2 regions of the Providencia sp. LY12 genome follow, and region 1 is predicted to be linked to the other one. Evidence: predicted binding sites of a transcription regulator. Region 1 holds the regulator's gene; the other holds the start of a gene.
What was found. The regulator sigma-54, encoded in region 1, starts transcription at its own class of promoters, with help from an activator protein. The targets are predictions, from matches to a motif close to GTTGGCACANNTTTCGCTNT.
Positions count from the first base shown of each region.

Region 1 (16,782 bases):
AGCTTAAAAGTGATGCGTGAACAGATCCGAGTGGTGAAACATAACCGCTTTAGACCACAATTAACATCATTGATTAAAAAATAAACTAAATAAGAGTAACGAATATGAGTTTAGCTTCTGTCAGCGAACATTTGCTGGCTGCCAACGGTCTTGGTCAAGATAATCTGTATGATATTTTAGGGCTGCTATCTGAGCGCCGTGTTGATTATGGGGATCTCTTTTTTCAGTCTAGCTACCATGAATCATGGGTTTTAGAAGATCGAATCATTAAAGATGGCTCCTACAATATTGACCAAGGTGTTGGGGTTCGAGCGATTACGGGTGAAAAAACGGGTTTTGCCTATGCAGACCAAATTTCATTGCTGGCACTAACCCAAAGCGCCACTGCAGCCCGTAGTATCGTGACTGAACAAGGCTCTGGAAAGTCACAGATTTTAACCAATGTAGACTACAAAAAACTCTATTCTGAAGCGGATCCTTTGCGTAGCTTACCACGTGAGCAGAAAATTGAATTGCTGCATCGCGTTGACCAAGTAGCGCGCGCTGAAGATCCTCGCGTAATTGAAGTGAATGCCAGCTTAACAGGTGTGTACGAACAAGTGTTAGTCGCTGCCACCGATGGCACATTAGCAACGGATATTCGCCCACTGGTACGTTTATCGGTGAGTGTGCTGGTGGAACATGATGGCAAACGTGAACGCGGAGCAAGCGGCGGCGGCGGTCGTTATGGTTATGAATATTTCCTCGAAATCCATCAAGGGCAAGTAGTCGCGGAGCAGTATGCCCGTGAAGCGGTACGCATGGCGTTAGTGAATTTATCGGCAGTTGCCGCTCCTGCTGGCATGATGCCTGTAGTATTAGGTGCTGGTTGGCCGGGAGTTCTGCTCCACGAAGCGGTGGGGCATGGTTTAGAAGGTGACTTTAACCGTCGTGGCACCTCTGTTTTCTCAGGAAAAATGGGCGAGCAAGTCGCATCTTCCCTGTGTACTGTGGTGGATGATGGAACCATTGCGGGGCGTCGCGGTTCATTAGCGATTGATGATGAAGGGGTTCCGGGTCAGTACAATGTGTTGATTGAGAATGGAATTCTACGTAACTACATTCAAGATAAGCATAACGCGCGTTTAATGGGTGTGGCACCAACTGGGAATGCGCGCCGTGAATCTTACGCTCATTTACCAATGCCTCGCATGACAAATACCTATATGTTAGCGGGTGAATCAACACCGGAAGAGATTATTGCCAGTGTTGAAAAAGGGTTGTATGCACCAAATTTTGGTGGTGGTCAGGTGGATATCACATCGGGTAAATTTGTATTTTCAACCTCAGAAGCTTACTTAATTGAAAATGGTAAAATTATCTCGCCAGTAAAGGGCGCGACCTTAATTGGTTCTGGCGTAGAAGCTATGCAGCAGATCTCCATGGTAGGTAATGACCTTGCGCTGGATAAAGGCGTGGGCGTTTGTGGTAAAGAAGGGCAAAGCGTGCCAGTGGGTGTGGGGCAACCAACACTGAAACTCGATAAAATGACCGTGGGTGGCACCGCGTAATCACACGTTAAGATAGTCTTTTATTTATTCGCCCTAGTTACGAATGTGACTGGGGCGATTATTTATCCGCACAGCAAAAATGATTGAGGCACTATGAATAAACGTATTATTTCTTTAGTGTTAATGGCAATTTTGATTGCGATTAGCCTGTACTTTAAAGGTGGCGAGCAGGGCGCACCGGAACCATCTTCTGGTACATCATCAACCACACAAACTATTTCAAGTACACAAAGCACACCGCCTTCCCGCGAAGCGATAACTCCGGGTGAAACGCCAAAAACGATTGATCAGCTGACCGCTCAGAATAATGTGGTCAGTTTTATGGAAAAATACCAAAAGCTCCCTGCATTTTACATGACGAAAAAACAGGCAAGAGAAGCGGGTTGGGATGCTAAAAAAGGGAATTTATGTGAAGTTTTACCTGGTAGAGCCATCGGTGGCGACCGTTTTTCTAACCGTGAAAAAGGTTTACCTATTGCTGATGGGCGCCAGTGGTTTGAAGCTGATATAAATTATCGTTGCGGGCATCGTGGTGCAGACCGTCTACTCTATTCCTCTGATGGAATGATCTTCGTTAGTACAGACCATTATAAAACGTTCCAACAAGTTAAATGATTGGGGGATAGCGATGAGCAAGACCGTCGTTTTTGATTTTCGTGAAATAGATAGCCTTGAGGAATTTTATCGGCAATTTCAGCAACAGTTCTCGCTTCCTAAATGGTTTGGCCATAATCTCGATGGGTTATGGGATGTGATTACTGGGGAAATAGAGTTACCCGTTACGCTGATTTTTAGCCATTTAAAGGCGGCTCAGCGTACGCAATTTTCATCGGTGATTGAATTGATGAATGAAGCAGAAGAAGAGCTGGACGAAGCGTTTATTTTTCTCATAGATATTACGAATAATGAGAATGATGCTTCACAAACCCCATGCTAGATTTGCGCAATGATTCTGCGTTTAGCCATTTTTTGTGGCGATTAATATTGAGGACGATTAAGTGGACGGTAAAAAAGTTATCATTGTTCATGGTTATACAGCATCACCGAATGATAATTGGTTTAACTGGTTAAAAGATGAATTAGAAGCGGTAGGGGCGACGGTTGATGTACCTGCATTACCAGAATCAAATTCTCCTGATCCGCAAAAATGGCAGAAATGTTTACTTGATGCCAATATTCAGTTTGATGAAAATACTATTTTAGTTGGGCACAGTTTAGGGTGCATTACGGTATTACGCTTTCTGGAAAATAATGCACCAGAAGGGGCTAAAATTGGCGGCTATGTGCTAGTTTCTGGGTTTGATCGCTCGCTGGATTCGTTGTCTGAGTTGGCTGACCATACTCAGTTTTCATTGGATTATAATAAGTTGATTGGCATAACGGATAAGCGAGCTTCGATTATCTCTTCCAATGATTGGGTCGTGGATCCTGACGCTTCAATTGAGTTAGCAAAAGCATTAAAAACCTCTGTCACGATGGTGGAAAGTGCTGGGCATTTTCTTGATAGAGAAGGCTATACTCGACTTCCTGCATTACTCAATCTTCTACGATTTTGGTATTAAAAAATCCCCCTATGTTTTTACCACATAGGGGGATTTTTATTGAATAAAACCAGGAAATCAGTTGCTATCAGAAAGTTCTTTCAGATATTGGAAAATCTGGCGGAATGCTTTTGGTGGTTTATTTCCATCACGCTCTTTCTTCGCGTTGCGGACTAGTGCTCGCAGTTGCTGGCGATCGGTTTGTGGGAATAGCGCAACGACTTCTTCAATGACTTCATCGCCATCGGCTAATAAACGGTTACGCAGATCTTCCAGCTTGTGCAAAATAATAACTTGCTGGTTATGGCGGTTTTTCAGCTTATCAAGGGCTTCAGTGATCGGTTCAACCTCACGGGAACGTAGCAGTTTACCAATAAGCTGTAATTGACGACGACGACCTTCACGCTTAATTTTTTGCGCTAATTCGATAGCTTCAAGTAATTGAGTGTCTAATGGGATACGCTCAAGCTCGCTTTTACTTAAATCAACAAGTTCCGCCCCCAGTTTTTTGAGGATCTCGGCATCGCGTTTAATTTCGCTTTTGCTGACCCAAATAATCTCATCGTCCTCATCATCTTGGGGCGCTGGGATATCATCCAGCCAATCTTCAGGCTGTTTGGCCATAGGGATTTTCCTTTTTACTAAACGCCGCCGTGCAATTACGAGTAATTAGCATGATTTACGGCGTTGTGAGTGTTAACATTTATAGATTAACTCTATTGTAACTGGGAAAACCCCCTTATGACTACCTGACATTGATATGTCGAGGTAGAAAATCACTTTTCCCCTCTTTATTGGACAAAATGCATGAGTGTTACTGAACAAGTTGCCGAACAACGTAAACAATTAGAACAAGCCGTCGCCCACGCATTGGAATTCGCCAAAAGCCGTTGTGATGGCGCTGAAGTTGCAGTCAATAAAAGCACCGGCATTAGCGTGAGCACGCGCCAAGGTGATGTGGAGAATGTGGAATTTAACAGTGATGGGGCGCTCGGGATCACGGTTTACCATAAACAGCGCAAAGGCAGTGCATCTTCAACAGATTTAAGCGACGAAGCCATTGAGCGTACAGTTCAAGCCGCGATTGATATTGCGTCTTATACTTCTGAAGACCCGTGTGCAGGACCTGCTGACAAATCATTACTGGCATTTGATGCGCCGGATTTAAACCTATTTCAAGCTACAGAGCTTTCCCCTGAGGAAGCCATCAAGCTGGCATCAATTGCGGAAATGACCGCATTAAATGCAGATTCACGTATTGTGAATACGGAAGGCGGTAGCTTCAATGGACACTATGGTATCCGTGTCTTTGGTAACTCTCTAGGTCTATTAAAGAGCTACAGTTCTAGCCGTTATTCGATGTCGAGCTGCGTTATCGCTGAGCAAAATGGCGAAATGGAGCGCGATTATGCGTATACCATCGCACGCAGCATGCAGGCATTAAAATCCCCTGAGTGGGTAGGGCAAGAGTGTGCTCGTCGTACATTATCGCGTTTATCACCACGTAAATTACCGACTATGAAAGCACCTGTAATTTTTGCCTCAGAAGTGGCGACGGGGTTATTTGGTCATTTAGTTGGTGCTATCAGCGGCAGCAGCATTTATCGTAAATCATCATTCTTAATGGATAGCCTTGGCAAACAAATTTTACCAAGCTGGTTAACTATTAATGAGCAGCCACATTTAATGGGCGGCTTAGCCTCATCCCCATTTGACAGTGAAGGTGTGCGTACTACTGAGCGCAATATTGTGGAAAATGGCGTTCTGCAAACTTGGCTGATGACCAGTTATTCTGCGCGTAAGCTGGGTCTGCAAAGCACAGGTCATGCGGGTGGAATTCATAACTGGCGCATTGAAGGACAAGGCTTATCTTTTGATGCTTTGTTAAAGCAAATGGGAACAGGCTTAGTGGTCACTGAGCTGATGGGACAGGGTGTGAGTGGAATTACGGGGGATTATTCCCGCGGTGCATCCGGTTTTTGGGTAGAAAATGGCGAAATTCAGTATCCGGTGAGCGAGATTACCATTGCGGGTAATTTGAAGGATATGTGGATGAATATGGTGACTATCGCCGATGACATCGAAACGCGCAGTAATATTCAGTGCGGTTCTGTGTTGATCCCTGAAATGAGTATTGCAGGGCAGTAAGTTCTAGTTGAACAATAAGCGCTAAATAGCAAAAAGGCACTCAATGAGTGCCTGAATACCGCCTGAAGACTAACGACAGTTTCTTGATGGAAACTTTTTTCGGCTAGTCTTCTTTCTCTTGTTGATCATCGCAACTAGCGATGGAACTCGCCAGCCGCTTCAGGTTGATAAACAATCTCTAACACACGAACACGGGTTTCTACGCCGTTTGGCAGCGCCCAGCTAATTTCGTCGTTAACATGTAAACCTAATAACGCTGCACCGATTGGCGCCATCACGGACAGTTGTTCTGCACTATCTTTGAGAGAGGCAGGATAAACCAGTGTGCGTGTGCGCTCTTCGTTACTGATTAAATCTAAGAAACGAACAGTGCTGTTCATTGTAACCACATCCGCAGGGATCTCTTGTGGAGAGACGATATCTGCGCGATCTAATTCGTCGTTTAGTGCTTCAGCAACAGGCGTACCCGCATAAGCGGCTTGCTCCATCAGGGCATCTAAGCGTTCTGCATCTAAATCATTGATAATAATTGTTGGCTTTGTCATACCACACTCCAATAGGGACGTACAAAGCAAACACCCCCCACCCAGAAGGCAGGGGGTGTTTGCTAGAAAATAGATTATGTAAAATATTAGGCGCTATAGGCGTTAAAGGGAAGAGATCGGGATCACGAACTCGGTGCCTATGCGTGTAAAACCATGTATATCGCTCTGTTCGCTAAGATGTAATGACGCAATGAGTTGGGCTACTCTTCGTCAAATCCACTTTCAAACAGTTTAATGATTGCGGATAACGCCAAATCTTCATCGGGTCCGCTAACCTCGATATCAATTTTACTGCCTTGTTCCGAGTCTAACATCAACATCGCAATAACGCTATCCGCCTCGGCCTCAATTTGACTGTCATTTTTTAAAATGACTCTAGAGTTAAATTGTTTAACTAAATCATAGAGAAGCATTGCTGGTCTGGCATGCATACCAAGACGGTTTTTCAGCGTAATCGTTGCTTTGACGGTCATTGCTTGCGTTTTTCCAACGTTCTGTGGCGTGACTGGACGTTTTTCCCTCGGGAACGGAAATAATCAGCCAGCTGTTCTGCCACGTACACCGAACGGTGTTTTCCTCCCGTACAGCCGATGGCGACGGTGAGGTAGCTGCGGTTATTGGTTTCTAACATCGGCAACCATAACTCTAAGTAACTACGAGTCTGGTAAATAAAGTTATGAACTTCTGTGTGTCTGTCCAAGAAGGCCGCAACGGGACGATCTAAACCGGTCATTGGACGCAGTTTTGGATCCCAGTGTGGGTTTGGTAAAAAGCGCACGTCGAAAACGTAGTCAGCATCAATGGGAATACCGTGTTTGAAACCGAAGGACTCAAACACCATGGTCAGCTCACGCTCGCGTTTGCCCATTAAGCGAGTTCTGAGCATTTCCGCTAATTCGTGCACTGACATTTCTGAGGTATCAATGACCAAGTCAGCGCGGGAGCGTAGCGGTTCTAATAGCTCGTTTTCTTCGTCGATGGCACTTTCTAAGGATAAATTTTTACTTGAAAGTGGGTGTAATCGACGAGTATCACTGTAACGACGAATTAATGTGTTGCGATCTGCATCCAGAAATAGCAGTTGTGGCGAGAAGGTTGATGGCAGTTTATCAATCGCTTCTTCAAACACTTCTGGATTGTCGGGCATATTACGCACGTCAATGCTCACGGCCGCAGAAATATTGCGATCGGCAAGTGAATTAGCCAATTCCGGCAGTAAGACTACCGGCAGGTTATCCACACAATAGAAACCCATATCTTCCAGCGCGCGTAGGGCAACGGATTTTCCCGAACCGGAACGGCCGCTGACAATCATCAGCACCATGAGCTAACTCCCTTCTGTCTCTTAAGGATTTATATCTTAATGATCGATTTCTCACTGATCACACATTTCTAATTGATCAAACACGTCTGACTATTTTGCATTTTGCGGTGTTTTACGATGCCGAATGAAAGAAATCATAACAATATCATTAGGCTGGCATCAACACATATCAGTTATTACTTACTCAATGATGATCTGGTATAACTCTTCGTCACTTTGCGCACTACGCAGACGCTTACAGAACGCTTTATCCGCTAATTTTTTAGCGATAAGAGACAACGTATGTAAGTGAGTTTTACATTGATCCGATGGAACAAGTAATGCAAAAAGCAGATCAACAGGTTGGTTATCAATCGCATCAAACGCAATGGGCTCTTCTAAATGCAAAAATACGCCAGCGGCGCGTGCACTTTCGCCTTCATTGAGTTTGCCATGAGGGATTGCAATTCCACCACCAATACCCGTGGTGCCAACTTTTTCTCTGGTTAGTAACGCTTCAAATACCGTATTTTCCGGCAATCCCAACTCGGCGGCCGCTAACTCACTAATAATTTCTAATGCTCTCTTCTTACTGGTGCAAACTAAATTATTACGTGTGCAACTGGCGGATAAAACATCGCTTAATTGGATTTCTATATCACTATTCATTTTATTATTCACTTAGGACTACAAAACCAGATGATGTATGCCACCATCTGGTTCAGAACATTAATCAGTCAACGACTGGCTAAATGTATTAGTGTTGTCTCAGTTTTTCTTTATGTTTGGTTAATTGGCGTGACAGCTTATCAAGGAGTAAATCAAGTGCCGCGTACATATCGTCGTCTTCCGCTGATGCGTGAATTTCTGCGCCGTTGAGTTGCAGGGTGGCTTCAGCAATTTGCTGAACTTTTTCCACTTTCAGAACAACTTGGATACTGTTAATACGATCAAACAATTGCTCTAATTTCTTGAGTTTTTTCTCAACCGTTTCGCGCAATGCCGGTGTAACTTCAATATTGTGTCCAGTAATCTGAAATTCCATACAATCTTCCTTATATTATTGGGTTAAACCAACTGTTTACGTTGATTTGATGGCGGAATAGATAATGACTCACGATACTTAGCAACAGTTCGACGAGCAACTTGTATACCTTGCTCTGCCAGCATACTCGTCAATTTACTGTCACTCAATGGTTTTGCTGGGTTTTCCGCAGCAACCAGCTTCTTCACCAGCGCACGAATCGCAGTGGAGGAGGCTTCTCCTCCGGTGTCCGTGCTGACGTGACTGGAGAAAAAATACTTCAACTCAAAAATGCCTCGTGGACTATGCAGAAATTTTTGAGTTGTCACACGGGAGATAGTCGATTCATGCATGTCCACCTGATAGGCAATGTCTGCCAAAATCATTGGTTTCATATACTCTTCGCCTAACTCAAAAAATTCTTGTTGTTGCTCAACAATACAGGTCGCCACTTTAAGTAATGTTTCATGGCGGCTCTCTAAGCTTTTAATCAGCCATTTCGCATCCTGCAAGTGACTGCGAATATATTGCGTGTCACTTTCGCTGGCTGAATCATTTGCCATTGAAGCATAATGATTATTGATGCTTAACTTAGGGATGCTATCTGTATTTAACTCAACTTGCCAGTGCCCACCGACTTTTTTCACCAGCACATCGGGAATAACATATTCCGATTCACCCGTATTGATTGACTGCCCTGGCTTGGGATTCAGCGTAAGGATCAGGTCAATTGCTGTTTTCAGCGCATCTTCTTTTAAGCGGGTCAGTTTGCTCAGTTGCCGAAAATCACGATTTGCCAGTAAATCAATATGATTGCTAATAATCAGTCTAGCTTCTTGCAGACCAATTGTCTCTTTTGGGTATAAAGAGAGCTGGATCAACAAACACTCTTTGAGATCCTGAGCTGCCACGCCTAATGGGTCAAAATGCTGGATACGTTTTAAAACGGCAACGACTTCTTCTAAGGTGATATCGGGGTCATCAATCCCTTCGTGGATCTCACTGATTGAGCTTGTTAGATAGCCTGAATCATCAATTGAATCGATAATCGAAGTCGCAATCGCGCGATCGGTATCGGTAAACGGGGTGAGATCCGCTTGCCAGATTAGATAATCTTGCAGTGTTTGGGTAGTTTCCCCTTGGTAAACAGGAAGTTCATCGAAGCTGTAGTCGTTGCTAGTGCCCGACGGGGTACCTGCTGTATAGATTTCATCCCAATCAGCATCTAGTGGAAGCTCATCGGGCATATCCGCGTTTTCAAGGGCATCTTTGGTATCGATTTCGCTGCTGTCAGTGTCGTTGCCTAGGTTATCTAAGTTCTCTTGCTCAGAGGATGACTCTTCTTGTTCAAGCAGAGGGTTGGTTTCAAGTGCGAGTTGAATTTCTTGTTGAAGCTCAAGTGTGGATAACTGCAACAGGCGGATGGCCTGTTGCAATTGAGGTGTCATTGCAAGTTGTTGACTGATTCTGAGCTGCAAACTTTGCTTCATGAATGTGCTTTATTCTCCATTACCACTTACACAACCAATGTCATGACAACCAACAAGGCAATACTACAAACGACAGTCTACAAACTACAGTCTAAAGCCTTCACCCAAATAAACACGTTTCACTTGCTCGTTTTCAAGGATCATCTCTGGTGAGCCGTGAGCAATCAAGTGCCCTTGGCTGACAATGTAAGCACGCTCGCAAACATCGAGAGTTTCGCGGACGTTATGGTCGGTGATTAACACGCCAAGCCCATAGTCACGCAAGTGTTGGATGATTTTTTTGATATCCAAAACGGAAATCGGGTCAACCCCTGCAAACGGCTCATCTAACAGGATAAATTTTGGATTAGCAGCGAGGGCGCGTGCAATTTCTACTCGACGACGCTCACCACCGGACAGTGACTGACCTACGCTATCACGCAGGTGAGTAATACTGAACTCCTCCATCAGCTCTTCAGCGCGCTCTTTGCGCTGTTCTGAGGTTAAGTCAGGGCGAATTTCTAACACGGCCATCAGGTTATCATACACACTGAGGCGGCGGAAAATAGATGCTTCTTGAGGAAGATAGCCAATGCCACGACGAGCGCGCTCATGCAGAGGAAGTAAGCTAATATCCTCACCATCAATTAAAATTTTACCAGCATCCCGCTGAACAATGCCGACTACCATATAAAAAGTGGTCGTTTTACCCGCACCGTTAGGGCCTAAGAGACCGACGATTTCCCCTGATTTCACTTCCAGGCTGACGTCAGTGACTACGCTGCGTTTTTTATAGGATTTTGCCAGATTCTCTGCGGTTAGTGTTGCCATAACAATTATTTACTCTTACTTGTTGATGAACCCTGCGCTGCTGGGCCTTTCTCTTGTAACTGGGCTGGTAATAAGACAGTTGTTACGCGCTTGCCTTTATCGCTGAACGCTTCCATTTTTTGCGTTGGAACGACGTAAGTGATCTTATCGCCTTTGATATTACTATCGAGCTGCTCAAGGTAGGCATCACCCGTTAATGTCACCAGCTGTTGATCAACTTCATAACGTGCTTTGGATGCGTGACCTTTAATTGGTTTGCCATCGTCTTGTAACTGGAAGAAAGTCACTGGCGTACCAAATGCTTCAATGACGATTTTATCGGAATCGCTGCTTGGGCGAGTCACAACAACTTTGTTGGCACGAATATCAATGGAACCTTGCTTGATAACAACGTCATCAGTAAATGTGGTGATATTTTTTTCTAAATCAAGAGATTGCTTAACCGAATTAATGGTCATCGGTTGTTGGGTATCTGTTTTCAGTGCCATTGCCGGTAGGCTAAGAGCCAAAATTGCACTTGCAATAGCCCCTTGAATAAAACTTTTCTTAGTTACTTGATTCATTGTGTTGCTCTTTTGGTTGTAACTCATAGTGAGTTTTAACATCTTCAATTAATTCAGCGGTTCTTGTACGAAGGTTCCCCTTCATTTTTAAGCCCGTTGAATTTAGCCCGTGTCCGATAATGGTAACTTTATCGTCAGATGAAACATCTTGTGTGACTAGATTGACCACCGCATTATCTGTGGTAATGCGCTGGATTTGAGGCTCAGGAGTCAAACTGTCAACTTGAACATCGCTATACAGGTAGAGCACACGCTCTTTGGTTAATCTTGCCTTAATGGATTTCACCGTCCAAGTCGGCGTACCCGCATCGTTATAAGTGGTTAATACCGGATTGGTAAACCACGTGATTTTCCCATCGGTATAATTATCAACTTTGCTCGCGGCGAGTTTATAGGCTAAATCGCCCGCAGGATTATAGACGAAAGTTACCGAATCATCAGTTTGATAATTAGGTTTCCCGTCATTGATTTCGGTTGTTAATGGTTTGGAGTCATCGTAAACCGAAAAGTTCCAACCAATTAGCCCCAGTACAATGAGGGATAAAACAATGATTAACCACTTTTTTGCGTTGCTCATGAATGATATCTGTTCTTTAAATCGACAAGCCTTTAGCTTCTTCCAGTTTATTTTGGGATAACAGAATCAGGTCGCAGAGTTCACGTACTGCCCCTTTTCCGCCACCAATATGTGTTACATAGTCTGCTTTAGGTAATAACAAAGGGTGTGCATCAGCAACCGCAACGGATAACCCAACTTTTGCCATCACGGGCCAGTCAATGAGGTCATCACCAATGTAAGCTGTTTGCTCTTCTGTTAGTTGTAGTTTATCTAACAGTTCGCGATACGCCAAAAGCTTATCGCTTTGTCCTTGGTAAAGATATGTAATACCTAACGTTTGGGCTCTGTCTTCCAGCAATTTAGCTTTGCGTCCGGTGATAATAGCGACTTCGATACCTGAGGTTAATAGGCAGCGAATGCCATACCCATCGCGGACATTAAAGGCTTTTAATTCTTCGCCATTATTCCCCATATAAATTAAACCGTCGGACATCACGCCATCGACATCACAGATAAGCAGTTTAATTTTGGTCGCTTTTTCTATCACAGAATTTGCTACAGACCCATAGCAAGTATTCTGATAATTAGGGTTCATTCTATTTCCTTTATGTATACTTTCGACTTATACCACACCCGCTTGCAGTAGGTCGTGCATATGGAGAACACCCACTAATTGGTCGCCATCTGCCACTAATAACGACGTGACATGGCGAGATTGCATCAGGTTCAGCGCTTCAACAGCTAGCATACCTGGCGCGACTCGAATACCGCCCGGCGTCATTAAATCGGCAATTTTGGCATTATTAAGGTCGATGCCCATATCAAAAATACGGCGCAAATCCCCATCCGTGAATATCCCTTGAATATTCATATCGTCATCACAAATGACGGTCATACCCAGCTTTTTACGGGTAATTTCCACAAGGGCTTCGCGTAATGTGGCACTTTTCGGAATATGAGGGACATCGTCACCGGTACTCATTAAATCACGAACTAAGAGTAAAAGTTTGCGCCCAAGTGCGCCCCCTGGATGAGATAGCGCAAAATCGTCTGCGGTGAAGCCGCGGGCGGTTAATAATGCAATGGCTAACGCATCGCCCATCACTAATGTTGCCGTGGTACTTGTTGTTGGTGCCAAACCTAGTGGGCAGGCTTCTTGCGGCACTTTTATGCATAAATGGATATCTGCATATTTGCCCATGTTACTGTCTGGGTTATTGGTCATGCAGATCAGTGGGACTTTGATACGCTTTAACACTGGCAGAAGGGCTAAGATCTCTCCTGATTCACCAGAGTTCGAAATCGCTAATACAACGTCTTTATTGGAGATCATCCCTAAATCGCCATGGCTAGCTTCTCCAGGGTGCACGAAAAATGAAGGCGTTCCTGTGCTGGCAAGCGTCGCCGCAATTTTCCGTCCAATATGCCCTGATTTCCCCATCCCCATAACGACCACTTTTCCCTGACAAGCAAAGATTTGCTGGCAAGCAAGGTCAAAGTCATGATTAATATATTGTTCTAGGTTTTTCAGACCTTCGCGTTCGATATGGAGAACTTCTTTACCTACTTTCTGAAAATCGATATTTGACATGTCTAATTCCATGTGTGTTTTCGGGTGAATCAAAAGTGTCGGTTGGATCCAAAGTTTCGGTTAGATCAAAAAAGAGAAATCGGATTGTATAACGAATACTTAGTATCAGTAAGTATTTTGTCTCTAAGCTTTTATGAATGTCATGGTTATGAGTCTTTATTAGCGATTTGAGCTCAAAAGAGCCTTTTAGGGATTAACCGCACCGATGCCCAAAAAAAATTTTTTTAATTCTCTTACCCTTATGGTTGGATATATAAATTTCTAAGAGCTATCTTCTATTAATTAGGTAAAATATTAGTTAATACTATTTGGTTTATGTTTCTGTAAAACCCTGAATTTATTTAGGCAGAATCATAGTTTGACCTATAACGAGCTATTAAACGATGCAAGCACAGACAGAGAACTTAATCGAAGTCAAAAACATGTCATTTACGCGGGGCAATAGGAAAATATTCGAAAATATTAACCTAACTGTGCCTCGTGGTAAAATTACTGCGATTATGGGGCCTTCAGGGATTGGTAAAACCACATTGCTCAGACTGATTGGCGGACAACTGCGCCCAGAGGAAGGTGAAATCTGGTTTGATGGCGATAATATTCCTGCGCTGTCTCGTTCTAAGTTATACCAATCGCGTAAAAAAATGAGCATGTTATTCCAATCCGGTGCCTTGTTTACCGATATGGACGTTTTCAATAACGTGGCTTTCCCTTTGCGTGAGCACACTAATTTACCGGAATCATTGATTCATACGACGGTGATGATGAAATTAGAGGCGGTGGGGTTACGCGGAGCCGCTAAATTAATGCCATCAGAACTTTCAGGGGGAATGGCACGCCGTGCGGCGCTGGCAAGAGCTATCGCTCTGGATCCTGACCTGATTATGTTTGATGAGCCGTTTGTAGGGCAAGACCCAATTACGATGGGGGTTTTGGTCAAACTGATTGATGAACTCAACCAAGCGTTAGGCGTTACTTGCGTGGTGGTTTCCCATGATGTTCCTGAAGTGCTAAGTATTGCCGATAAAGCGTATATTGTGGCGCAGCAGCATGTTATTGCGAAAGGAACTGGGGAAGAATTACGTGAAAACCAAGATCCGCGCGTCAGACAGTTTATGGACGGTATCGCTGATGGCCCTGTGCCATTCCGCTTTCCTGCCAATGACTATTCGGCTGATTTATTAGGGTAAATGAACATGATAATTAAGGCGATTGCTGCCTTCGGACGTCGATGGATTGAAACATTTGCGGCTTTTGGTCGAGCAGGCTATTTATTATTTGGTGCACTATTTGGCAAACCTGAGTTTGGCAAGCAGTGGCCGCTGTTAGTTAAACAGCTTTATTCGGTAGGGGTTCAGTCTCTACTCATTGTGGCGGTGTCCGGTCTGTTTATCGGGATGGTGCTCGGCTTACAAGGTTATTTGGTACTGACGACGTTCAGTGCAGAAGCGAGCCTTGGCATGATGGTTGCGCTCTCACTATTGCGCGAACTGGGGCCTGTGGTCACTGCGCTGTTGTTTGCGGGACGAGCTGGTTCGGCATTAACCGCAGAAATTGGTTTGATGAAAGCCACTGAGCAGATTTCAAGTTTAGAAATGATGGCGGTGGATCCTCTGCGCCGTGTTGTTGCCCCAAGATTTTGGGCTGGATTCATTAGCATGCCGCTGTTATCGCTGATCTTTGTTGCCGTCGGTATTATCGGTGGTGCCATTGTTGGTGTGGATTGGAAAGGGATTGACCCGGGCTTCTTCTGGTCATCCATGCAATCTTCCGTCGAGTGGCGATTGGATTTAGTGAACTGTTTTATCAAGAGTTTAGTCTTTGCAATCACGGTAACGTGGATTGCACTATTTAATGGTTATGATGCGATTCCAACCTCGGAAGGAATTAGCCGTGCAACGACGAAAACTGTTGTGCATGCATCATTATCGGTTCTAGGGTTAGATTTCGTACTGACAGCACTGATGTTTGGGAACTAAGTCATGCAAAGTAAAAAAAGTGAAATATGGGTGGGTTGTTTTATGTTGCTGGCGATCGCCGCAATTGTGTTCCTCTGCTTAAAAGTGGCGGATTTACAATCGATTGGTAGTCAGTCAACTTACCGAATTTCCGCCTCTTTTGAAAACGTGGGTGGCTTAAAAGTCGGCTCTCCAATCAAAGTCGGTGGCGTTGTCGTGGGACGGGTTGCGAATATTTCTTTAGATAAAAAGAACTATATTCCCGACGTTCAAATCGATTTACTCAGCGAATATGACAATATTCCTGATTCCAGCTCGCTATCAATTCGTACTTCAGGCCTGCTTGGTGAACAGTATATCGCCATGAATATCGGTCCTTATGATGAAGATATGGGGATTGCGATGTTAAAAGATGGCAGTCGTTTAGAAGACACCAAACCGGCAATGGTACTGGAAGATTTAATTGGTCAATTCTTGTATAAGAGTGGTGATAGCCAAGGTTCTGCAGCTGCGCCAGCATCTGCGCCAGAGGCTCATGTTGCGGCACCGTCAGAGCCTGTTGCTCACTAAGTTGTAATTCCCTGTGAACTTAAAAGGAATGAATTATGTTTAAACGTTTAATAATGATAGCTATGTTAGTGGTTGCGCCATTTGCGATGGCGATTGACCAAACTAATCCTTATAAGCTTATGGAAGAAGCCGCAGCGAAAACTTTCGATCGCTTAAAAGCACAGCAGCCTCAAATCAAACAAAACCCAGATTACTTACGTACCATCGTGCGTGAAGAGTTACTGCCATATGTGCAAATTAAATATGCGGGCGCGTTGGTATTAGGGACTTATTATAAAGATGCTACCCCAGCGCAGCGCGATGCGTATTTTAAAGCATTTGAGTCTTATCTTGAGCAAGTTTACGGTCAAGCACTGGCAATGTATCACGGTCAAACGTACACCATCGCTCCTGAGCAGCCGATTGGCGACAAAAATATTGTCGCTATCCGTGTGACCATCAATGATACTAATGGTCGCCCTCCAGTACGTTTGGATTTCCAATGGCGTAAAAACAGTAAAACAGGTTACTGGCAGGCGTATGACATGATTGCAGAAGGCGTGAGTATGATTACCACCAAGCAAAATGAGTGGGGTGATATTCTGCGTAAGCAAGGTATTGATGGATTGACTGCTCAATTACAACGTAGTGCTCAGGTGCCGATTACGTTAGAAGAGAACAATTAAGATGAGTAGTCTGTTATCTTGGACGAAAAATAACAAAACATTGGCTTTTTCCGGTATTTTAAATCGCGATTCTCTGGTTGAATTTTGGGACAAGCGCCAAACACTATTGACCCAAGTTGAGCAAGTTGATGTTTCTGCTTTAACTCATGTGGATTCTACCGGACTGGCAATGCTAGTACGCTTAAAAGGTGAGTATCAGTCCCAACAAAGCCATTTAGGTATTGTTGGTGTGAGTGATAATTTGAATACCTTGATGGAATTGTACGGGGTAAAATCCCTGCTGATGGATTAAGTCAAGTTATGTAAAAAATAGCGCTTCTGAGTGTTTTTATACACCAGAAGCGTTTTCTTTAGTTTAAGTGTTAAGCTGAATCCTTTAGGATAGATGGCTATATTTATTATCATAATTAATTACAAAATTGAGTCATTATGGATACCAACGAAATTAAACAAGTCTTAATGGAAAAG
Region 1 is NZ_CM172594.1:3,650,278-3,667,059, reverse strand. Features, by position in the region: gene nit1 (deaminated glutathione amidase) at 1-84, shown strand, start outside; gene tldD (metalloprotease TldD) at 105-1,550, shown strand; gene ACY3ZI_RS17450 (ribonuclease domain-containing protein) at 1,644-2,165, shown strand; gene ACY3ZI_RS17445 (barstar family protein) at 2,179-2,487, shown strand; gene ACY3ZI_RS17440 (RBBP9/YdeN family alpha/beta hydrolase) at 2,549-3,112, shown strand; gene yjgA (ribosome biogenesis factor YjgA) at 3,170-3,715, opposite strand; gene pmbA (metalloprotease PmbA) at 3,899-5,239, shown strand; gene rnk (nucleoside diphosphate kinase regulator) at 5,374-5,784, opposite strand; gene npr (PTS phosphocarrier protein NPr) at 5,985-6,257, opposite strand; gene rapZ (RNase adapter RapZ) at 6,254-7,108, opposite strand; gene ptsN (PTS IIA-like nitrogen regulatory protein PtsN) at 7,289-7,756, opposite strand; gene hpf (ribosome hibernation promoting factor) at 7,845-8,132, opposite strand; gene rpoN (RNA polymerase factor sigma-54) at 8,156-9,601, opposite strand; gene lptB (LPS export ABC transporter ATP-binding protein) at 9,686-10,411, opposite strand; gene lptA (lipopolysaccharide ABC transporter substrate-binding protein LptA) at 10,417-10,974, opposite strand; gene lptC (LPS export ABC transporter periplasmic protein LptC) at 10,958-11,551, opposite strand; gene kdsC (3-deoxy-manno-octulosonate-8-phosphatase KdsC) at 11,568-12,128, opposite strand; gene kdsD (arabinose-5-phosphate isomerase KdsD) at 12,156-13,124, opposite strand; gene mlaF (phospholipid ABC transporter ATP-binding protein MlaF) at 13,508-14,311, shown strand; gene mlaE (lipid asymmetry maintenance ABC transporter permease subunit MlaE) at 14,318-15,100, shown strand; gene mlaD (outer membrane lipid asymmetry maintenance protein MlaD) at 15,104-15,649, shown strand; gene mlaC (phospholipid-binding protein MlaC) at 15,685-16,314, shown strand; gene mlaB (lipid asymmetry maintenance protein MlaB) at 16,316-16,606, shown strand; gene ibaG (BolA family iron metabolism protein IbaG) at 16,744-16,782, shown strand, end outside.

Region 2 (16,782 bases), 990 kb from region 1:
CCAATTATTGCGCATATTAGCCCAGGTAAAGGATTGGTTATTCACCATGAATCTTGCCGTAATATCCGTGGTTATCAGAAAGAACCGGATAAATTTATGGCTGTTGAGTGGGATACCGAGACAGACACGGATTTTATCGCTGAAATTAAAGTCGATATGATAAACCATCAAGGTGCCCTTGCTAACTTGACCGCCGCTATCAATGATGCGAACTCAAGTATTCAAAGCATGAACACTGAAGAGAAAGATGGTCGTGTTTACTGCGCCTTTATTCGCTTGTCGATTAAAAACCGTATTCAATTGGCTAACGTGATGCGTAAAATTCGTATCATGCCAGATGTTCTACGCGTCAGCCGTAACCGTAATTAGTCGATATCATTAAAAATACGAACTCTCACTATGAATGAACGCCGCTATCGCCGCATTTGCCAAATGATGGCGATGCGGCAGCCCGACCTAACACTTTGTCTTGAAGAAATTCATAAGCCTCATAATGTTTCTGCAATTGTGCGCAGTGCTGATGCAGTCGGGATCCATAAAATTCATGCCATTTGGCCAGACCAACAGGTTAAACTCTCCGTCTCCTCTGCAGCGGGAAGTAATAGTTGGGTAAAAGTCATCTCGCACCAATCCACCGAAAGCGCCATTACTCAGATAAAATCCCAAGGTATGCAGATTTTAGTCACGAATCTGTCAGATACGGCTGTCGATTTTCGAGAAATTGATTATACCCGCCCAACCTGTATTATGGTGGGACAAGAGAAAACGGGTATCTCGGATAAGGCATTAGCCCTTGCAGATCAACATATTATCATCCCAATGGTTGGTATGGTGCAGTCACTCAATGTCTCTGTCGCCTCTGCACTTATTTTGTATGAAGCCCAACGTCAGCGCCAACTCGCAGGCATGTATGACCGAGAAAATAGTCTATTATCTGAGCAAGAACAACAAGAATGGCTATTTGAAGGCGGCTATCCTGTATTGGCTGAAGTTGCTAAACGCAAAGGGCTTCCTCGCCCATTTATCAATCAGCAAGGTCAGATAGAAGCTGATGATGCTTGGTGGGCACAAATGCAGCTTTCTGAAAAAATGAAGAGAAAACAACTCAGTTAAGGAATCAACATGAACCGTGGTCTGCTTAATACCATTTCACTGACTTCACTTCATGGCATTGGTGCCAGCCAGTCAGAAAAAATGAGTAAAATCGGGTTGAACACAGTTCAGGACTTGCTTCTGCATTTTCCACTGCGTTATGAAGATCATACGCGTCTTTATCAGATTAAAGACTTGATGCCCGGCACAACAGCCACTATCACTGGTCACGTTCTACAAACCAAAGTCGTTTTTGGACGTAAAAGAATGATGACCTGCCTGATCAGCGATGGTACAGGCAACCTAACGCTGCGTTTTTTCAACTTCTCTGCTGCAATGAAAAACAGTTTAGCCGAAGGTCGCCAAGTGACTGCCTACGGAGAAGTGCGTCGTGGTAATACAGGACCTGAAATTATTCACCCTGAATATAAAGTCTCTCAAGAAACGGATAATATCGCCCTTCAAGAGAACCTAACTCCGGTTTATCCGACAACCGAAGGTGTCCGCCAAGCCACACTGCGTAAAGTGATGGAGCAAGCGCTCACCATGTTAGAAAGTGGCAATATTCAAGAATTACTGCCTGAAGAGTTCAGTCGTAGCCTAATTAGCCTTCCCGACGCCATCCGACTGTTACACACTCCACCACCGGATATTTCGTTAGAAGAGTTGGAAAAAGGGCATCACCCAGCCCAAAAGCGTTTGATCCTCGAAGAGTTACTGGCTCACCATTTAAGTATGCTTGCCATTCGGGCTGGCAATGAACGGCTCTATGCTGAACCATTAGTTTCATCTGGAAAGTTTAAAACGCCTTTACTGGCAAATTTGCCGTTCTCACCCACTAACGCGCAAAAACGCGTCGTAGCAGAAATCGAAACTGATTTACGAAAAAATGCCCCAATGATGCGTTTGATCCAAGGTGATGTCGGTTCCGGTAAAACACTTGTGGCTGCATTAGCCGCACTGTGTGCCATTGAAAATGGTAAACAAGTTGCCTTAATGGCACCGACTGAAATTCTTGCAGAGCAGCACGCAAATACCTTTAAGCAATGGTTTGAACCTCTAGGTATCAAAGTAGGCTGGTTAGCAGGTAAACAAAAAGGTAAAGCCCGCCAGCAGCAACAAGATGCCATTGCGAGTGGTGAAGTCTCGATGGTAGTCGGTACCCATGCCATCTTCCAAGAGCAAGTGAGCTTTCACTCTTTAGGGTTAGTCATCATTGATGAACAACACCGCTTTGGCGTTCACCAGCGGCTCGCTCTGCGTGAAAAAGGTGAGCAACAAGGGTTCCATCCACATCAGTTAATCATGACCGCTACGCCAATCCCACGCACGCTGGCGATGACTGCTTATGCAGACCTCGATACTTCTGTCATTGATGAGCTCCCACCAGGAAGAACCCCTGTAACTACAGTGGCTATCCCTGATACCCGACGCAGTGATATTGTCGAGCGCGTTCGCCAAGCCTGTTTAGAGGAAGGACGGCAAGCTTATTGGGTGTGTACATTGATTGATGACTCAGAGGTGCTTGAAGCGCAAGCCGCCCAAGTTACCAGCGAAGAGCTGGCTCTGGCACTACCTGAACTCAAGGTGGGGTTGGTGCATGGTCGCATGAAACCCGCTGAAAAACAGAGCATCATGGCGGCATTTAAGAATAACGAAATCCAGTTACTTGTTGCTACCACCGTTATCGAAGTCGGGGTGGATGTTCCGAACGCAAGCCTAATGATTATTGATAACCCTGAGCGGCTTGGATTAGCACAATTGCACCAACTACGGGGACGGGTTGGTCGTGGCTCTGTCGCGTCTCACTGTGTGCTACTTTATAAAACGCCGCTCACTCATACCGCCAAGCAGCGCTTACAAGTTTTACGAGACAGTAATGATGGCTTTGTGATTGCCCAAAAAGACTTAGAAATTCGAGGTCCCGGAGAGCTGCTAGGCACAAGGCAGACAGGGAATGCAGATTTTAAAGTTGCCGATTTATTACGTGATCAATATATGTTGCCAGAAGTGCAACGGTTGGCACGACACATCCAACAATACTACCCTGAGCATGCCCAAAAGATTATTGAACGCTGGCTCCCTGAGCGCGAACAATATAGCCACGCTTAAACTTTTCCTGCCCTAACCTTTTCCCTACCCTAAAATGAAAATTGCCGTGAACACATCCATGTCCACGGCAATACCTGCTTTATTTATACATTTAGTTATATATGTTTGTATTTACTTCAATACTTGTTCTGTACTAGCCACCAATCGTTGGGAAAACTGGTAACCATAAGTAGAACTTAATCACTAACGCATTCACAATATCGATAAAGAATGCCCCCACCATCGGCACGACTAAGAATGCGAGGTGAGATGGACCAAATTTATCGGTTACCGCTTGCATGTTAGCGATAGCGGTTGGTGTTGCCCCTAAACCGAAACCACAGTGACCCGCGGCTAAAATGGCAGCATCATAGTTTTTGCCCATCACACGGAAGGTAACAAAAATCGCATATCCTGCCATAACGCAAGCTTGAACGCCGAGAATGACTAACATTGGGATTGCTAAAGACGCCAGTTCCCACAGTTTTAAGCTCATTAATGCCATGGCTAAGAATAAGGATAGGCTGACGTTACCCATGACAGAAACCGCGCGGTCAAATACTCGATAAAAACCAAGTAAAGACAGGCTGTTACTTAAGATAACACCGACGAACAATACGCAAACAAATTTAGGCAGTGCAAATGCGGTGCCTGATAGTAGCCCTGCAATCCAGCTTCCTGCTAGCAAACAGATAGCGATCAACGCAATAGTTTCAATCAATACCATCGAGTTGATCATGCGGTTGGATTGTGGCTTTTCAAATGCGGTAGGAACATCTTTGTCCTCATCCGCGGTACCAGGTGTTGGGATATTGCGAATTAAGAAACGTGCAACAGGGCCACCAATAAGCCCTCCAAGTACTAAACCAAAAGTTGCACAAGCCATTGCAACTTCAGTTGCACTCTTGAAGCCATAATCTTCAGTAAAGATTTTACCCCAAGCGGCGCCTGTACCATGTCCACCGGATAAAGTGATTGAGCCGGCTAATAGCCCCATAAGAGGGTCTAAACCTAATAATTTCGCAAGTGCGATACCGACTGTGTTTTGAACTAGCAATAAACCGACAACGACAAAAATGAAGATTAACAATGCTTTACCGCCAGCTTTTAAGCTCGCTAAGTTAGCATTCAAACCAATGGTCGCAAAGAATGCGAGCATCATCGGTTCTTGCAGTGATAAGTCGAAGGAGAGGCTCCAATCAAATACTTGCTTAACCACTAACAGGGTAAAAGCGACTAATAATCCCCCTGCAACGGGTTCAGGGATAGTGTATTTTTCAAGAAATGAAACTGACTTTACCAGTTTACGTCCGAGTAATAGCACGAGTGTAGCAGCGACCAGAGTGCCGTAGACATCGAGATGATACATTTATGTACCTCGTCTGTTGTTAATATTATTTAAAACTAATTAGACGTTATTTTTTTCCTTAAAACGCCAAAAGCAGGTGCATGGATTAGAAAAAAAAATCGCGATAAATACAAGTTAAAACATATAAAAATGTGACGCTCTTAGTTTAATATCCACCTTAATTTTTTTGCGCAACCGATTGCTTTTTGTATTATTCTCTTTAAAATGCGCTTTTTGCTAGTGGAATTGGAATAATGAACGCAACGGCATCTGAAGAACAAAATGTTGAAAAAACAGTACAAAACCAAAGCGAACTGATCTATCGCCTTGAAGATAGGCCTCCTTTACCTCAGGCGCTGTTTGCTGCTGGACAGCATCTATTAGCGATGTTTGTCGCGGTGATTACCCCCGCAATGCTTATCTGCCAAGCACTTGGGCTACCCGCTCATGACACCCAGCGAATCATCAGCATGTCATTGTTTGCTTCAGGAATCGCCTCTCTGATTCAGATCCGCGCGTGGGGTCCTGTCGGCTCAGGATTACTTTCCATTCAAGGCACCAGTTTCAACTTTGTTGCACCGTTGATTATGGGGGGAGTTGCACTCAAGCAAGGCGGAGCCGATATCCCTTCCATGATGGCGGCATTATTCGGCACATTAATGGTCGCAGCACTGACCGAAGTTATCTTATCGCGTTTCTTACATTTAGCTCGCCGAGTTATCACGCCGCTGGTTTCTGGTGTTGTGGTCATGATCATTGGTTTATCACTGATTCAAGTCGGTTTAACCTCAATTGGTGGGGGTTACAGTGCACTGAGCGATAACACATTCGGTTCCCCTGATAACCTCATTCTTGCAGGCATTGTGTTAGCCGTCATTATCCTGTTAACTCGCCAGAAGAACCCGTACTTACGCGTTGCATCATTAGTGATTGCAATGGCAGTAGGCTACCTTGCTGCTTGGTGGATGAATATGCTGCCAACTACGCAAGCCAGTGATGCCAATCAATCTCTGATTACGATCCCTGAACCTTTTTATTATGGTCTCTCTTTTGACTGGAATTTACTCATTCCACTAATTCTAATTTTTATGGTGACGTCGCTAGAAACCATTGGTGATATCACAGCAACGTCAGATGTCTCCGAGCAGCCAGTACGCGGACCTCTCTATATGAAACGTATTAAAGGCGGCGTATTAGCCAATGGACTAAATTCTATGGTGTCAGCGGTGTTTAATACCTTTCCTAACTCCTGCTTTGGTCAGAATAATGGCGTTATCCAATTAACAGGTGTTGCTAGCCGCTATGTGGGCTACTTAGTGGCGTTGATGCTAGTGCTACTGGGTCTGTTCCCAGCAGTGGCAGGTTTTGTGCAACAAATTCCTGAACCTGTTCTAGGTGGTGCTACCATTGTGATGTTCGGCACAATTGCTGCGTCCGGTGTGCGTATCGTTTCTCGCGAGCCACTCAATCGCCGCGCAATTATGATCATTGCATTGTCTCTAGCCGTAGGAATGGGGGTTTCTCAACAACCACTGATCCTGCAATTTGCGCCTGACTGGCTGAAAACCCTGTTCTCATCCGGTATTGCGGCAGGTGGTTTAACTGCAATCGTGCTGAACCTGATTTTCCCTCACGAAAAATAATTCCCTACACCGCCGCAAGAGTTGAATACGCCGGCGGTTCTTCTGTATGCTATCCTTGAGTTGCCGATATATTAAACATATCGGCAATTTATATTTTTATCTGATTAATAAGGGAGCAGACAAACGTGAAAGGGTTACTGAGGTTTTTCGGCTATATTTTTCTGCTTCTTTTGATTGTATTTCTTGCCTGTTATATTGCCTTACAAACCCGATGGGGAGCAGGTTACGCCAGCCAACTTCTGAGTAAATTTACGCCTTACGACATTAACGTCGGCATTATGGGACATCAGTTCTCCGATCCAGGTAAATTTATTTTCCAAGACATTAAGATTGAATCAAGCAACAAGCAGCTAGAATTAGATGCTCGGCAAATTGTGGTGGATGTCAATTGGCGGCATATTTTCAGTGGCGAAGCTATTCAACGCTTAACCATCACTCAAGGAGACTTATCTGCAAACTTTACCGAGAACACATCGCCGCTACCGCTTTCTGCAAAAGTCCTACAATTTGAAAATAGCCAGATTCAATTAACTCAAGACAAAAACACCGTTCAAGTCGCAGGATTTACAGGGGGTATAACCCCATGGAAACCAACAACTGAAAATCCATTTGGTTATGGTGATTTTCGCTTTACTACCAATCAATTAACCTTGAATTCTCTCCCTTTTAGAAATGTCGCGGTCACGGGGAAATTACAAGAAAAGGTAACAGATTTTAGCCAAATCAGCGGCTACCTCAATAATGGGGCGATCACGGGCAAAGGAAAATGGTTTGCTGACGGTTCTATCACCATTGATAACCTGTCGATGAATAAAGTGGGCTGGCAGAATGACTTAACCTTTGATGCGCTGTTTGATGCAATAAACAGTGACCGAACATTGCAAATCAACCAATTACAACTAACCAATGTAGATATTCAAGGGCGCGATTGGGCACTGTCGGGTCTGAGCAGCGAAGTCGATCAAATTGCCTTGGTGAGAGGGAGTTGGAGCAGCCCGAAAAGCCATATTAATTTCAATGTCGATCAATTGGTTATCCAAGACCAGCAAATTGATACGCTCATCGGTGAGCTGAACATTGACGGTGATAACCTCAATGTTGATAAGCTCTCCGGCTACTACAACAAAGGTATTTTTAACCTCAGTGCGGTTTGGCAACGTAACGATAAATCACTGACCATCACTGAAGGTACGCTCGCTGGGGTTCTGTATACCTTGCCAGATAATTGGCTGTCGTTCTTTGCTCAACCCGCACCAGCGTGGTTATCCACATTCGCCATTGATAATTTTACCGTCACGCAATCTTTGCTGATGAATATTCAACCTAAATTTCCTTTCGAATTTACCGCGTTAAGCGGCAACATTCGCTATGTTGACCTGATCAAACAGAAACAGTGGGGAATCTGGAAGGGGCAGGCTACTTTCAATGCCGATACAGGTACCATCAACCAGGTGATGATCCGTCGTCCACTTTTAGAAATTGCAGGAAGTAATGGGCGTGCCGCCGCAAGCCTCAGTGGCAGCGTTGACCGTGGTATCGCAAAAATTGGTTTACTGGCACAGCAAGAGCCAAATAAAGTACCTTTTGAATTACGTGCATCAGGCACCAACATTGATTTAAGTGATTTAAACCAATGGGGTTGGTCAGGCTTTTCACCACAAATGTGGGGAGATTTCGAGGCTTCATTACAAGGGGATTTACTCGCATCACCTCTAGTATCAAGCCTCAACGGAAAATTAACCGCTAAGCCACTTCAAGGAAGCGCTCAACTGCGTACTGTGGTTGATGGCCATGTGGCGTCTGGCATCGCCCCCGTAGAGCCATCAGCAGAATCCCAACCCAAGCTAGAATCACACACTGTACCAGCAGAAAATACCTACCCTGTTGATAGGCATGTTCCTGATATGGTTACTCAATAAAGCAGTGAGTTAGTAAGCAATAAAAAAGCAGGCTCATCCCTTCAGATGGCCTGCTTTTTCGATTCTTCACCAAAAACAGTCAGCCACCTAAAAACATTATTCGCTTTTCTCTTTTTTCGTTTCTGGCAGCACCATGTATATGCCGCTAAATACCGCACCCACTTGGTTTTCTGCATTGCTCACATGCACTTCCAGTTTTACCCGCGCTTTACTTCCTCGGGCGAGGCGATCTAAATCCCCACTAAGATGTGAGAGATCTGCCACTGCGGTTGGGCGTCCACTAACGGGTTTTGCGTAGCGAATATTGGCATCTACCAGAACGATTTCTCCGCCTAATTGATGCTCTTGCAGCAGTAGCCAAATCATTCCCCAGCCAGTTAACGTGGCGAGAGAAAACTGACTTCCAGCAAAAATAGTATTATGAGGATTTTGGTTGCCAGCTTCTGGCATTGTCGTCACAAAGCGCTTTCCTGTGTACTGTTCAATACGTACACCCATTTTTTCACTTAATGGAATATGCTTGTGCCAAGCTTGTTGAAGCTCACCGCACCAATCCGGACGATGGAGAATTTGGTCAAGGGTTTCAATCGGTTTGATCATCAAATAGTGTCGAACAGGGGTTTTTAGCTCCCCAGTGACTTCACCACGACGTTCAAAACCCATTTTGGCGAAGAATGGCACGGCTTCTTCTCGAACACTGGAAACGATGCGTTTAACACCTTCGCGCCTTGCAATGGTTTCAAGCGCCATAATAATCAGTTTGCCTAAACCCTTGCCTTGCATGACAGGATTAACCGCGAGAAAGCGAATAGCGCCTTCATTATCGGCATTAATATATAGGCGCCCAATGGCCAAAATACGATTTTTTTCATCAACCACCATTTGATGGTGAGCGGTTAAATCATAACCGTCTTTTTCAGAGCCAAGGGGTTGTTTGAACGGTTCTCGCAGCATTGACCAGCGAAATTGGTAGTATGCAGCGAATTCAAGTTCATCTTTTGGTGTCCGTAGGTGGTACATCTCTCCCCCTCCCTTAAGCGATTTTTCTACACTTGTAGCCAAAAAGTCACGGGGCCATCATTGGTCAGGCTAACCTGCATGTCCGCCGCAAATTCACCGGTTTCTGTCACGATGCCTTGTGCACGGCTTTGTTCAACAAAATATTGATACAGCTGATCCGCTTTCGCCGGTTCCGCACCGCCGGAGAAACTTGGGCGCATCCCTTTCTTGGTATCTGCGGCTAACGTAAACTGCGAAACCACTAATAAGCTTCCGCCAGCTTGTTGAACGTTAAGGTTCATTTTGCCTTGTTCATCGCTAAAAATACGATAGCCAAGGACTTTCTCACAAAGGCGTTTTGCTTTCTGCTCATCATCGTCTTTTTCAACACCGAGCAGAACTAAAAGACCAGGGCCAATTTGCCCTACTGTTTTTTCATCAACAACCACACTCGCGTGAGTGACTCTTTGGATTAATGCAATCATGGGTACTCGATAAAAAAAGGAGTAACGTCGCCGTTACTCCTTATTAAGAACTGGATTATTCGACTTCGGCGCTAAAGTCGTAAGTACGAAAATATTCAGGAACGGTGTCTTTATTCAAGACATGAACACCTTTGATACCAAGTGCTTCAGCCGCTTTTACGTTTTCTTCTACATCATCAAAGAATACCGCATCAGCTGCTTCAAATTCTTCAGATTCCAGAACATATTTGAAAATTTCTGGGTCTGGCTTACGCATTCCTAAATCTTGGGATAGATACAGGAAGTCAGAGGACGCTGCAATTTCAGGGTAGTGTTCTGGCCAATAATCAAGATGCAGGCGATTAGTGTTAGATAACACGACAACGCGATGACCTTGCTCACGCAGACGCTCCATAATATCAATGACTTCTGGTCTTAGTGAGATGAAAATTGAGTGCCAGCCTTCTGCAAAATCTTCAAAGCTTAGGGTGATACCCAATTCTTCACAGAGCAGTTCAGCAAATTCGATATCTGAAATTTTGCCACACTCGTGGAGTTGGAAGATATTGCCAAAAGTGAATCGCTTTTTGATTTCTGAACTTGGGGTACCACTTAGTTCAGACCACTTATCAAACACACGATTGAAGTCGATATCAATAATCACATTACCCATATCGAAGATATACAGCATAAATTGTCCTCTTAGTTATTCATTAAATTTACTTTAATCATTATTGAGGCAACTGAACAGCCCTAATTGAGGATTATTAAGGTTATTTTTTCAATTTATCGATTAAGCAAATTGGCTAGAGGAACTGTGTTTGTGTCTGGATAAACAAATTTTATCCGCTGATATAACTAAATTTGTCTATCGTTCAATTTTCGGGCATAAAAAAAGGTGCCATATTTGGCACCTTCTATTTTAATTCAAAGACTAACGATTAATCTTCTTTAGAACGGCCAGCACGACGGCGATCGTTCTCTGTCAAGTGACGCTTACGCAGACGAATTGACAGTGGAGTTACTTCAACTAGTTCATCATCATCGATAAACTCAAGAGCTTGTTCCAGAGTCATTTTGATAGGTGGTGACAGAGTTGTCGCTTCATCAGTACCTGATGCACGCATGTTAGTCAGTTTTTTACCGGTTAAGCAGTTAACAGTCAGGTCGTTAGAACGTGAGTGAATACCGATGATTTGGCCTTCATACACTTCAGCACCGTGACCTAAGAATAACTTACCGCGATCTTGCAGGCTGTAAAGTGCGTATGCAACTGCTTTACCTTGACCGTTAGAGATCAGAACACCGTTTTGACGGCCGCCGATTTCGCCTGGGCGAACATCGTCGTAGTGGCTGAATGTGGAGTACAGTAAGCCAGTACCTGAAGTCATAGTCATGAACTCAGTACGGAAGCCAATCAGGCCACGGCTAGGAATGATATAGTCTAAACGTACACGACCTTTACCATCTGGCATCATGTCACGCAGGTCACCTTTACGCTCACCTAACGCTTTCATCACGTCGCCTTGGTTTTGTTCTTCAACATCCAAAGTCACTTGTTCGAATGGCTCTTGTTTACGACCATCGATTTCACGAACGATAACTTTTGGACGAGAAACGGCTAATTCGAAGCCTTCACGACGCATGTTTTCGATCAGAACAGATAAGTGCAGCTCACCACGACCAGAAACGCGGAATGCATCTGGATCTTGAGTTTCTTCAACACGCAGTGCAACGTTGTGAACCAGTTCTTTATTCAGACGATCAAGGATTTGACGTGAAGTAACGAACTTACCTTCTTTACCACAGAATGGTGAGGTGTTAACACAGTAGAACATGCTAACTGTAGGCTCATCAACCGCCAGTGCAGGCAATGCTTCAACGTTACCCACTTGGCAGATAGTGTCAGAAATATTCAGCTCACCTAAACCAGTCAGTGCAACAATGTCGCCAGCTTCAGCTTGTTGTGAATCAATACGCTCTAAACCTAAGTGAGTCAGAACTTTACCGATTTTACCGTTGCGAGTCTTACCTTCGCTATCGATAACAGTCACTTGTTGGTTAGGTTTAACAGTACCACGCTTGATGCGACCGATACCGATAACACCTAAGTAGCTGTTGTAATCTAACTGAGAAACTTGCATCTGGAATGGACCTTCCAGATCAACTGCTGGTGGCTCAACGTGTTCCACGATAGCTTCGTACAGTGGAGTCATGTCTTCAGCCATATCAGTATGGTCAAGACCAGCGATACCGTTTAATGCAGATGCATAAACGATAGGGAAATCTAATTGCTCATCCGTAGCACCTAAGTTCACGAATAAGTCGAATACTTGGTCAACAACCCAATCAGGACGCGCGCCTGGGCGGTCAACTTTGTTGATAACAACAATTGGACGTAAACCGTGGTCGAACGCTTTTTGCGTTACGAAGCGAGTTTGTGGCATTGGGCCGTCCATCGCATCAACAACCAGCAGAACGCAGTCAACCATGGACATAACACGTTCAACTTCACCACCAAAGTCGGCGTGACCTGGGGTGTCTACGATATTGATGTGATAACCATTCCATTGGATAGCGGTGTTTTTAGCAAGGATTGTAATACCACGCTCTTTCTCCAAGTCATTGGAGTCCATAACACGCTCATCAACAGTTTCACGTTCACCGAAAGTGCCGGACTGTTGCAGTAATTTACCAACCAGTGTTGTCTTGCCATGGTCAACGTGAGCGATGATGGCGATGTTTCTTAAGTTTTGAATTGACAAGGATTTTTACCGTTTAATTGACAGGAAAGGAATATGCTTTATGAGTTGTTGTAATGCCCAAAGCATACTTTCTACGTTAATTTGCTGTTATTTTACACGTTTTTCCACACAAGTGGAATAAATGTGAAAGCCATCACTATTAAAAAAGTTTTTAGCTAAAAAACATTCAGTTGCGTCGTCGTGCAAAGATGCTCAAAAAAATAGCAATTATCAGCACTAGGAAATCACAAAGTGGCAGGATAATACGCTAAAAAGGAAATATTAGCAGCCGAAAAAAAGAATAAAAAATAAACTTTCTTCGTCTATCACTCATTTCAATGTATTTTTTATTATTTAGATATATCTAATTTGACAATTTAGATATATCGGAATAAAGTGAACTCATCAACGCAATTTAGATATATCGAAATAATAACAGAGGTTCCTATGAGAATACATCAATGCCGTCATGTTTATGCCTCACATCATGACGAACATCAACGAGGACACGGTGGCTGCTGCCACAATAGCGAGCACCAAGAACATCGCCATGGTCATGACCACGGGGAATGTTGTCACGGCGAAGGTCGTCACGGTCGTGGACACGGTGAAGGCTGTCACGGCGAGGGTCGTCACGGTCGTGGACACGGTGAAGGCTGTCACGGCGAGGGTCGTCACGGTCGTGGACACGGTGAAGGCTGTCACGGCGAGGGTCGTCATGGTCGCGGACGTGATGAAGGCTGCCACGGCGAAGGTCGTCACGGTCGTGGGCGCGGCAAAGGCTTACGCCGCCTATTCGACCACGGCGATTTGCACATTATGGTGCTCTCTTTAGTGGCAAAAAAACCAAGCTATGGCTATGAAATCATTAAAGACATCCAAGAAGCATCCAATGGCTTATATGTCCCAAGCCCGGGCGTCATTTACCCAACCTTAACGCTATTAGAAGAACAAGGCTTTTTGGAATCGCAAATTGTCGAGCGCAACCGCAAAAGTTTCTCTATTACGCCTGAAGGCACTGAACACCTCGCGCAGAATAAAGAAACTGAAGCCGTTATCAGCCGTAAATTAGCCAAAGCCCGTGAACTACAGCAAGGCAGCAACTTATCAGAAGATATCGAAATGGCAGTGAGCCGTTTTAAAGCCTTGCTCCGCCATAAAATGGTGCTCAAGCAATTAAATGAAGAACAAACTCATCAAATTGCAGCGATCATCAATGATGCCGTCAAACAAATTGAAGAAGTAAACACGTTATTAACTGACAGTAATGACGAATAAACCTTTTTATATCTCTAAAAATACCAACGGTGTGGCGCCAATCAATGGCACTACGCCGTTTTTGTTTCCGCTTTCCATTAATTGCACCATATTGGTGCGACAAATCTTTTCCTTGCACCAATACAGCGCAGTGATAGACTGTTTTTTAGCCTAATCATTGCCATCTTCTTGTCATCATCCCCATTTACGATGATTTTAAAAGTTGGCACGCTTTTCGCTTATATAACCCTAGAGAGCTTGCAATATTGTTAATGAAATAATCATTAATCTTGCGAAGCCAGATAAACCAACTCATGCACACCTTAATTGCTGCGTAAGTTGATTAGACCCGACCAGGAGAGCCGAGAATGTCCGCTAAACATGTTTTATCGTTAATCGAAGAGCACAATGTAAGATTTATTGATCTGCGTTTTACTGATACTAAAGGTAAAGAGCAACACATCACTATCCCTGCTCATCAAGTTGACGAAGACTTCTTTGAAGAAGGTCAAATGTTTGATGGCTCATCCATCGGTGGCTGGAAAGGCATCAACGAGTCTGACATGGTATTAATGCCTGATGCATCTACCGCAATGTTAGACCCATTCTACGCCGATAATACCTTAATCATTCGTTGCGACATTTTAGAGCCAGGCACTATGCAAGGTTATGATCGCGACCCCCGCTCTATCTCTAAACGTGCTGAAGATTACCTGCGTTCTAGCGGCATTGCGGATATGGTGTTATTTGGGCCTGAACCAGAATTTTTCGTGTTCGATGACATCCGCTTCGGCAACAGCATGCACAGCAGCTACTATCACATCGATGATATCGAAGCCGCATGGAACACTGGCACTAAATACGAAGGCGGTAACAAAGGTCACCGTCCAGCTGTGAAAGGCGGTTACTTCCCAGTACCACCAGTAGACTCATCACAAGATTTACGTTCAGCTATGTGTACCACAATGGAAGAGATGGGCTTAGTGGTTGAAGCTCACCACCATGAAGTGGCAACTGCAGGCCAAAACGAAATCGCAACTCGCTTTAATACCATGACCAAAAAAGCGGATGAGACTCAAATTTACAAATACGTTGTCCATAACGTTGCACACGCATACGGCAAGACCGCAACCTTTATGCCAAAACCATTAGTTGGTGATAACGGTTCCGGTATGCACTGCCACATGTCTTTATCTAAAGGTGGCGTGAACCTGTTTGCAGGCGACAAATACGGCGGGTTATCTGAGATGGCGCTGTACTACATCGGCGGTATCATCAAACACGCTCGCGCACTGAACGCGTTCACTAACCCAACGACTAACTCCTACAAGCGTTTAGTCCCAGGTTTTGAAGCGCCAGTCATGCTGGCTTACTCTGCACGTAACCGCTCTGCTTCTATCCGTATCCCAGTGGTTGCAAGCACGAAAGCACGTCGTATCGAAGTTCGCTTCCCAGACCCAGCGGCTAACCCATACTTAGCGTTTGCTGCTCAGTTAATGGCAGGTCTTGATGGCATCATCAACAAGATCCACCCAGGCGATGCAATGGACAAAAACCTGTACGACTTACCGCCAGAAGAAGCGAAAGAGATCCCAACAGTGGCTGGCTCTTTAGATGAAGCTCTGGCTGAACTGGATAAAAACCGTGAGTTCTTAACTCGTGGTGGTGTCTTTACTGACGATGCTATCGACGCTTACATCGAATTACTGCGTGCTGATATCCAACGCGTTCGTATGGCGCCACACCCACTCGAATTTGAAATGTACTACAGTGCGTAACACGCCGTTCCACTGATAGTCTTTGTTGCCGTGAAGCACTTGCCCCATCTTTGGATGGGGCCTTTTCTCTGCACTGAGTGATAAACTGCAAATATTGGCTTCGACGTATCGGTTAATCAGTAAATAACGTATAATGCACCAAAATAGTGCAGGAGCAATATTACATGAAAGCCGAGCATTTACCTGTCCCCGAACATCTCCTCGATTCCTTAATTAACAGCGTATTAGTGCTGGATTACGATTTAATCATCCATTATGCCAACCATGCTGCCTTACAAATTTTGGCACAAAGCCCCCGTAAGCTCTATGGCACCCCACTTCCTTTACTATTCAACTATTGTTCATTAAATGATGAGCAGATGCTCAATAGCCTCAAAACCGGCCACAGCTTTACCGAAAACGAAGTGACACTGGTGCTTAATAACCACTCTCACATGATGTCATTGAGTGCTCAGCCTCTGTCCGACCAATTTATTCTTGTCGAGCTGTCCCAATTGGATAGCCAGCGACGCCTTAGCCAAGAGTTAGCGCAAAATGCCCAGCAGCTTGCTGCCCGTGAATTGATCCGTGGACTTGCCCATGAAATCAAAAACCCATTGGGTGGCTTACGTGGCGCGGCGCAATTATTGTCTAAGGCGCTGCCCGACCCGCAGCTAAATGAATATACCCAAGTGATTATTGAGCAAGCCGATCGCCTACGTGCCTTAGTCGATAGGTTATTAGGACCTCAATATCCGGGACCGAAAACCGAGCAAAGTATCCATCATAGTGTGGAAAATGTGATGCGCTTAGTCGGGTTAGAAAAACCAGACAATATCACGCTGGTTCGCGATTACGATCCAAGCCTCCCCGATCTGGAATACTATCCAGACCAAGTGGAGCAAGTGCTGCTCAATATCACGCGTAACGCCTTGCAAGCGCTTGGCGATACGGGTGGCATCATCACTTTGCGCACTCGCACCGCATTTCAGGTGATGTTGCAAGGGGAGCGCTACCGCCTTGCCGCACGGATTGATATTGAAGATAACGGTCCCGGTATTCCACTCGCTATCCAAGATACGCTGTTTTATCCGATGGTCAGCGGTCGCCCTGATGGCACTGGCTTAGGCTTATCTATCGCGCGCAGTCTAGTGGATCAACATGCGGGGAAAATTGAGTTTAACAGTTGGCCGGGTCACACCGAGTTTTCTATTTATCTACCCATCAAAAAATAGGAGATAGCCATGCAGAAGGGAAAAATCTGGGTTGTTGATGACGACAGTTCAATCCGCTGGGTACTGGAGCGTGCGCTCAACAGTGCCGAACTTAATTGCACCTGTTTTGACAGCGCTGATGCAGTGCTTGCAGCCCTCGACAATGACCGCCCTGACGTATTGCTCTCCGATATTCGTATGCCGGGCATGGATGGACTTACCTTACTCAGCCAGTTAAAACAGTCACATCCATT
Region 2 is NZ_CM172594.1:315,456-332,237, reverse strand. Features, by position in the region: gene spoT (bifunctional GTP diphosphokinase/guanosine-3',5'-bis pyrophosphate 3'-pyrophosphohydrolase) at 1-369, shown strand, start outside; gene trmH (tRNA (guanosine(18)-2'-O)-methyltransferase TrmH) at 400-1,113, shown strand; gene recG (ATP-dependent DNA helicase RecG) at 1,123-3,204, shown strand; gene gltS (sodium/glutamate symporter) at 3,338-4,552, opposite strand; gene ACY3ZI_RS01445 (uracil-xanthine permease family protein) at 4,786-6,174, shown strand; gene ACY3ZI_RS01440 (AsmA family protein) at 6,300-8,093, shown strand; gene fabY (fatty acid biosynthesis protein FabY) at 8,190-9,113, opposite strand; gene dtd (D-aminoacyl-tRNA deacylase) at 9,140-9,577, opposite strand; gene yihX (glucose-1-phosphatase) at 9,633-10,247, opposite strand; gene typA (ribosome-dependent GTPase TypA) at 10,498-12,321, opposite strand; gene ACY3ZI_RS01415 (PadR family transcriptional regulator) at 12,748-13,578, shown strand; gene glnA (glutamate--ammonia ligase) at 13,926-15,335, shown strand; gene glnL (nitrogen regulation protein NR(II)) at 15,500-16,549, shown strand; gene glnG (nitrogen regulation protein NR(I)) at 16,559-16,782, shown strand, end outside.
Region 2: the regulator sigma-54 is predicted to act here: its motif matches at 13,780-13,799, upstream of glnA (glutamate--ammonia ligase).